Regions from separate parts of the Bradyrhizobium sp. S3.2.6 genome, predicted to be linked through region 2. Evidence: riboswitches for the same ligand, from Rfam matches in the RefSeq annotation. Region 2 holds a riboswitch; the other holds the start of a gene.

Region 1 (3,409 bases), 140 kb from region 2:
AAATCGCCGAGCTTCTTCTGCGTGTCGGTGACGCGGAACTTGATGCCGCCCTCGCCGGTCAGCACGCCGGTGTCGCCGACCTGGCCGCCGGACTCCGCATAGAACGGCGTCTGGTTGAGCAGCAGCGCGCCGGTGTCGCCGGCCTTGAGGCTCGCGACCTCTCGGCCGTCCTTCACCAGCGCGGACACCACGCCTTCGGCGCTCTCGGTCTCGTAGCCCAGAAATTCGGTGGCCCCGAGTTTTTCGCGCAGCGGGAACCAGATCGCTTCGGAAGCCGCCTCGCCGGACCCCTTCCAGGACTCGCGCGCCTTGGCCTTCTGGCGCTCCATCGCGTCGGTGAAGGCGGACTGGTCGACGCCGATGCCGCGCGACTTCAGCGCGTCCTGCGTCAGGTCCAGCGGGAAGCCGTAGGTGTCGTACAGCGTGAAGGCGACGTCGCCGTCGAACATGTCGCCCTGCTTCAAGGACGCGCTCTTCTCGTCGAGGATGGCGAGGCCGCGCACCAGCGTCTTGCGGAAGCGGGTCTCTTCCAGCCGCAGCGTTTCCTCGATCAGATTCTCCGCGCGCATCAGGTCGGGATAGGCCTGGCCCATCTCGCGAACCAGCGCCCAGACCAGGCGATGCATCAGCGGCTCTTTCGCGCCCAAAAGCTGCGCATGGCGCATCGCCCGGCGCATGATCCGGCGCAGCACATAGCCGCGGCCCTCGTTGGAGGGCAGCACGCCATCCGCGACGAGGAAGGCGGACGAGCGCAGATGGTCGGCGATGACGCGGAACGAGGCCACCGTCTGCTCGTTCGGCCCGTGGCCCAGCGCGGACGACGTCGCATCGATCAGGTGACGGAACAGGTCGGTCTCGAACACGCTGTCGACGCCCTGCATGATGCTGGCCATGCGCTCCAGGCCCATGCCGGTGTCGATCGAGGGACGCGGCAGATCCACGCGCTCCTCCTTCGTCACCTGCTCGTATTCCATGAAGACGAGATTCCAGAATTCGAGGAAGCGATCGCCGTCCTCCTCCGGAGAGCCCGGAGGGCCGCCCCAGATGTGGTCGCCGCGATCGATGAAGATCTCCGAGCACGGGCCGCACGGGCCGGTGTCGCCCATTGCCCAGAAATTGTCCGAGGTCGGGATGCGGATGATACGGTCGTCGGAGAAGCCGGCGATCTTCTTCCAGAGCCCGTGCGCCTCGTCGTCGGTGTGGTAGACGGTGACGAGCAGCTTGTCCTTGTTCAGCCCAAACTCCTTCGTGATGAGCTTCCAGGCCAGCTCGATCGCGCGCTCCTTGAAGTAGTCGCCGAACGAGAAGTTGCCGAGCATCTCGAAGAAGGTGAGATGGCGCGCGGTGTAGCCGACATTGTCGAGGTCGTTGTGCTTGCCGCCGGCGCGCACGCATTTCTGCGAAGTGGTGGCGCGCTGATACGGCCGCTTCTCGACACCTGTAAAAACGTTCTTGAACTGCACCATGCCGGCATTGGTGAACATCAACGTCGGGTCGTTGCGCGGCACCAATGGCGAGGACGACACGATCTCGTGGCCGTTCTCGGCAAAGAAGTTCAGAAAGGTCGACCTGATCTCGTTGACGCCGCTCATGTTCATCCAATCGGGTGTGCTTGGACCCGCTTCCTTGCCGTCCAAACCTGGGATTCGGCTGATATCTGCGGGCCAAAGCGCTTTTAGACAAGGCCAGCTTCGCTGTCCAGAAACTGTGCAGAGAGATCAGAGGGTTGCCGCAGTCGCGCAATCCCGTTGCGATCCCGTTGCAATCCCGTTGGAAAGCCGCAAAGGGCGCGTTGACAGGCTTGGCCGGGCTGTGGTCTGTACCCATCTGTATCGTACGGCCACGTCGGGAGAGACCGGCTTTGGGTAGCCGGCGCCGAAGGAGCAACCGCCCCGGAAACTCTCAGGCAAAAGGACCGCGTGGCTTTGACGACATCTGGAAAGAGGCGCCGACGGGCTTAAGGCCCGGACTGCGTCCGCCGACGGGATAATACTCTCAGGCACAGCGACAGATGGGGCTTCGATTGGTGTCCTCAGGGGAATCGTCCCCGGGGAACCGCCGAGGGCCCCTGTGATGTCAGTGCGCGACGACCGAGACTCCCTGAGACGTACCCCCCTCTACGACCTCCATGTGTCGCTCGGCGGCAAGATGGTGCCGTTCGCGGGCTATGACATGCCCGTGCAGTACCCCGCGGGCGTCCTGAAAGAGCACCTCCAGACCCGCAACCAGGCCGGCCTGTTCGACGTCTCCCATATGGGCCAGATCGCGCTCCGGCCGAAGTCGGGCAAGGTCGAGGACGCCGCCCGCGCGCTGGAGCGGCTGGTGCCGCAGGATATCGTCGCGGTTGCACAGGGGCGGCAGCGCTACGCCCAGTTCACCAATGCGGATGGCGGCATTCTCGATGACCTGATGGTCGCCAATTTCGACGATCATTTGTTCCTGGTCGTCAACGCCGCCTGCAAGGCCGAGGACGAGGCGCACCTGCGCGCCAATCTCTCCGACGCCTGCGTCATCGATTCGCTCGCCGATCGCGCGCTGATCGCCTTACAGGGCCCGAAGGCCGAGGCTGCACTGGCGAAATTGTGTGCAGAGGCGCCCGCCATGAAGTTCATGGACGCCGGCCCGCATCAGGTCGCCGGGCTTGCCTGCTTTGTCTCGCGTTCCGGCTACACCGGCGAGGACGGTTTTGAAATTTCGGTGCCCGCTGCGGATGCCGAGCGCCTGGCCAGGACGCTGCTGGAAAATCCTGACGTGATGCCGATCGGCTTAGGGGCCCGCGACAGCCTGCGGCTGGAAGCCGGCCTCTGCCTCTACGGCCACGACATCGACACTGCGACCACGCCGGTCGAGGCCGCGCTGGAATGGTCGGTGCAGAAAAGCCGCCGCAGCGGCGGCGCCCGCGCCGGCGGTTTTCCCGGAGCCGAAAAGATCCTCGCTCATTTCGATCACGGCGCATCCCGCCGCCGCGTCGGCCTGCGCACTGAGGGCCGCGCGCCGGTGCGCGAAGGCGCGCTGCTGTTTGCCGATAGCGCTGGCGGCGAGCCGATCGGAAAGGTCACCTCGGGCGGTTTCGGCCCGAGCCTGAATGCGCCAGTCGCGATGGGCTATGTGCCCACAAGCCTGAGCGCGCTCGGCACAAAACTCTTTGCCGAGGTGCGCGCGCAAAGTCTGCCGCTCACCGTCGCCGCCATGCCCTTCGTGAAAAACACCTACAAACGCTGAGGACTTTAAGAAAATGACTACGACACTGTACACCACCGACCACGAATGGCTCGCGATCGAGGGCGATGTCGCCACTGTCGGCATCACCGATTACGCGCAGTCGCAGCTCGGCGACGTCGTGTTCGTCGAGCTGCCCAAGCTCGGCCGCGTCCTCAAGAAGGCCGAAGCCGCAGCCGTCGTGGAATCG
Region 2 (3,409 bases):
GATCATCTTCATGACCGGCAAATTGGAGATCAGCGACGTGCCGAGATCGCCGTGCAAGAGCTTGCCGACCCAGGTGATGAACTGCACGATCAGCGGCTCGTTGAGGCCGAGCGAGGCGCGAATCCGCTCCAGCCGCTCCGGCGTCGCATTGTCGCCGGCGAGAATCGCGGCCGGGTCGCCGGGCGTCAGCCGCAGCAACAGGAACACGAACAGCGCGACGACGCCCATCACGGGCACCGCAGCCAGAACGCGGCGAATGAGATAACCTAGCATGAACCTATCTCCGGCTGCGGAACTTGCGACGCCCAGAGGGCACCCGTGGATTCGATCGTGTCTATCATGCGTGCCTGTCGTTCGGGCTGGAAAAGCCGGCCGGAGAACCGTCGTCTCGGGGCAAATTGTGTGCCAAGGGCAGGGCGGTCGCAAGAGGCCGCCCCGCATCGGTTTTGCGACCACTCAGGATGCACTGCGCATCTCGCGCTCAACCGCAAGTTCGCCCCGAAGCGAAGGGACGGTTGGCGGCGCGTTGAGCCCGCGCCAGCCGTCGATGGTTGCGGCAATCATTTGCGCGGTCGCGGCCGATAACGTCCAGCCGAGATGGCCGTGGCCGGTGTTGAAGAACACGCCGGGCATCCGGCCTGCTCGCACCACCGGCATCATGTCGGGCATCATCGGACGCAGCCCGGCCCACGGAATAATGCGAGACGTCTCGACCGCCGGGAAATTGCTGCGCACCCAGTCGATCAATGGCTGCACGCGGTCGGCGCGGATGTCGCGGTTGAAGTCGTTGAACTCGGCCGTGCCGGCAACGCGAAAACGATCCGCGCCGAGCCGGCTGGTGACGATCTTGGCGGCTTCGTCGAGCAGGCTGAGGGTCGGCGTCGCGCTACGGCTTTCGTCGGTATCGAGGTGCACGGTGATCGAATAGCCCTTCACCGGATAGACGTTGACGCGCTCGTCGAGCATGGCGGCGAAGTGACGGCTGGCAACGCCGGCGCAGACCACGACGCCATCAACCTTCAGCACGCCGCGCGCGGAGGCGACCGCGTCGCTTGCGGACAGATCAGCCCAGCCGATGACGAAGCCGCCGCGGACTTGCGCGATGGAATCGATATTGGCCTCATGGATGAAGGTTGCGCCGCGACGCTTGCAGGCATCCGCCAGCCCGCGCGTGAACTTGTGGATGTCGCCGGCCGCATCCGACGGCGTGTAGAAGCCGCCGTAATAATCCTTGCGCAGCGTCGGCTCGATCGTGCGGATTTCCTCTGAAGTCACCGGGCGCCGATCGAGCCCACCTTCCTGCAGCAGTGCGTTGACGCGCAGGCCGGACTCGAAACCCTTCCTGTCGTGATAGATGTGGAGGATGCCGCGACGTTCGAGATCGAAGTCGATGCCTTCGCGTGCCGCAATCTCGAACAGGTGCTTGCGGGCTTCGATCGCGAGCCGCGTGGTCAGAATCGTGTTGGCGCGGTAGTTTCCGATATTGGCGACGAACTCGCTCATCCAGGAATATTTGTGCCAGTTCGGCCGCGGGTTCATCAGCAGCGGCGCGTCGCGCCGGAACATCCAGCGCAGGCCTTTCAGGATCGTGGCGGTGCTATTCCACACCTCGGCATTGCTGGCGGAGAGCTGCCCGCCGTTCGCAAACGAGGTCTCCATCGCGGCGTAGCGATGCTTGTCGAGCACCGTCACCTCAAAGCCGCGTTCGAGCAGGGCATAGGCAGTCGTTACGCCGGTGATGCCGGCGCCAATGATGGCGATATGAGTCATGATGAAGTCGGGGCTCCCGTGAGTTAGAGTCGGCTAACCGCCGGCCCGAAAGCCGTTGGCGGCGCCCCATCTGTCACGGTTACCTGAGAGCTTGATCCGACACGGACCTCGGCGAGGGCGGACCTCACAAGGCCAATACGGACTATCCCCTTCGGTGGACGTCACGATGTCTCATTCGTGCCGTCTCTCTCCAGATCGTCCTGACGAAACAGTCCTTTTGCCTGAGAGTTTCCGGGGCGGTTGCTCCGTCGGCGCCGCAATGAAAGCGGGAAGCCTTCATTGCGATCTCTCCCGCATCGTCGCGTGGACCATCGAGCAGTACGATGCGCCTTATTTTTAGACAAGGCTAAATTTGAACCGCGCCTGCCAACACATTGTGCAGTGCGAAGTTGATTCAATTACTCCAGCGTCGCAAGCAACCCGGCCATCAAGCGCCCGCGTTCAACCAGGCTCTCGACCTCGATGAACTCCTCGAGCGTGTGGCCATTGCCGCCGCGCACGCCGAGACCGTCGAGCGTCGGAATTCCCATCGCGCCCGTAAAGTTGCCGTCGGAGCCTCCGCCGGAGCTCGCACGCGGTAATTCCGTGCCGAGAGATTTGGCTATGCCGCGCGCCTTTTCATACAGCGCCATGGTGCCGGCATCCGCCTCCCACACCGGCCGCGTCACGCCACGCGTCACCTTGAAGCTGACGTCGTTCGCGGTGCCCGACAGGGCCAGCATCCGCTCGACGCCGCGGTCGAGATCGGCCTGGCGCTTCGCCATGGAGAGCGCTTCGCCGGTCGCGGTCGTGGCCACGCAATTGACCCATTGTCCGCCATGCACGACGCCGACCGAGAAGGTGCAGTCTTCCGTCGTCATCGCGTCGATCGCAAGAATCTGCCTTGCCATCTCGCGGATGGCCGAGCGTCCCGCCGACAGGGTCGCGCCCGCGTGGCTCGGCCGCCCCGTCGCTTCCAGATTGAATCGCGCGATGGCGTAACGTCCGGTGGTGACGCCGTTGTCGGCGCGGCCGGGCTCGGGCACGAGCACATATTTGTTGCGCGCAGCTTCCGCCTCGATGATGTCGCGCGTCGAGGGCGTGCCGACTTCCTCGTCGGGCGTGAACAGGATGGTGATCGGCAGCGGCGTTGTGAAGGACGCGCGCGCCAGCTGCCGGATCGCTTCCAGCGAGAGATAGTTGCCGCCCTTCATGTCGTAGATGCCGGGGCCGTAGCACTTGTTGCCCTCGCGCCGCCATTTCAGCTTCTCGATGGTGCCGACCGGGTGGACGGTATCCACGTGCCCGGCGATCAGGATGCCCGGCTCGCCCTGCTTTGGATGCGGGAAGCGCGCGCGGACGACGCCGCCAAAGCCCTGACGGCCGGCGATGCGCTCGATGGTCGCACCCATGATCGCCATATCCCGCGCTGCGATATCGAGCATACGGTTGACCGCTCCTGCGTCCCAGGTCGGGCTCTCGCATTCCACCCAGGTGCGCAGGCCCTCGAGCATCGCCTCGGAATCGAAGGGAAGATTGGCTGGATTCATCTTGATGTCTCTCAAGCTTCAAAAGATGGAATGCGCATTGCATCAGCGCGGACAGGACAAGCGGAAAGAGTTGTAGAGCCAAACCGGTCATTGCGGAGCCCCGTGCATGC

What was found. Region 2 has a riboswitch for glycine ahead of ABID58_RS16190 (D-amino acid dehydrogenase). Riboswitches for the same ligand answer to the same signal wherever they lie in the genome.
Region 1: linked by a shared signal. The riboswitch ahead of gcvT (glycine cleavage system aminomethyltransferase GcvT) and the one ahead of ABID58_RS16190 (D-amino acid dehydrogenase) in region 2 are both predicted to bind glycine.

What each region holds. Positions count from the first base shown of each region.
Region 1 covers NZ_JBEPOS010000007.1:60,042-63,450, reverse strand. The annotation lists gene alaS (alanine--tRNA ligase) at 1-1,592, opposite strand, end outside; glycine riboswitch at 1,837-1,927, shown strand; gene gcvT (glycine cleavage system aminomethyltransferase GcvT) at 2,074-3,222, shown strand; gene gcvH (glycine cleavage system protein GcvH) at 3,236-3,409, shown strand, end outside.
Region 2 covers NZ_JBEPOS010000007.1:203,974-207,382, forward strand. The annotation lists gene ABID58_RS16185 (ABC transporter permease) at 1-273, opposite strand, end outside; gene ABID58_RS16190 (D-amino acid dehydrogenase) at 457-1,770, opposite strand; glycine riboswitch at 1,839-1,966, opposite strand; glycine riboswitch at 1,970-2,074, opposite strand; gene ABID58_RS16195 (M20/M25/M40 family metallo-hydrolase) at 2,169-3,299, opposite strand.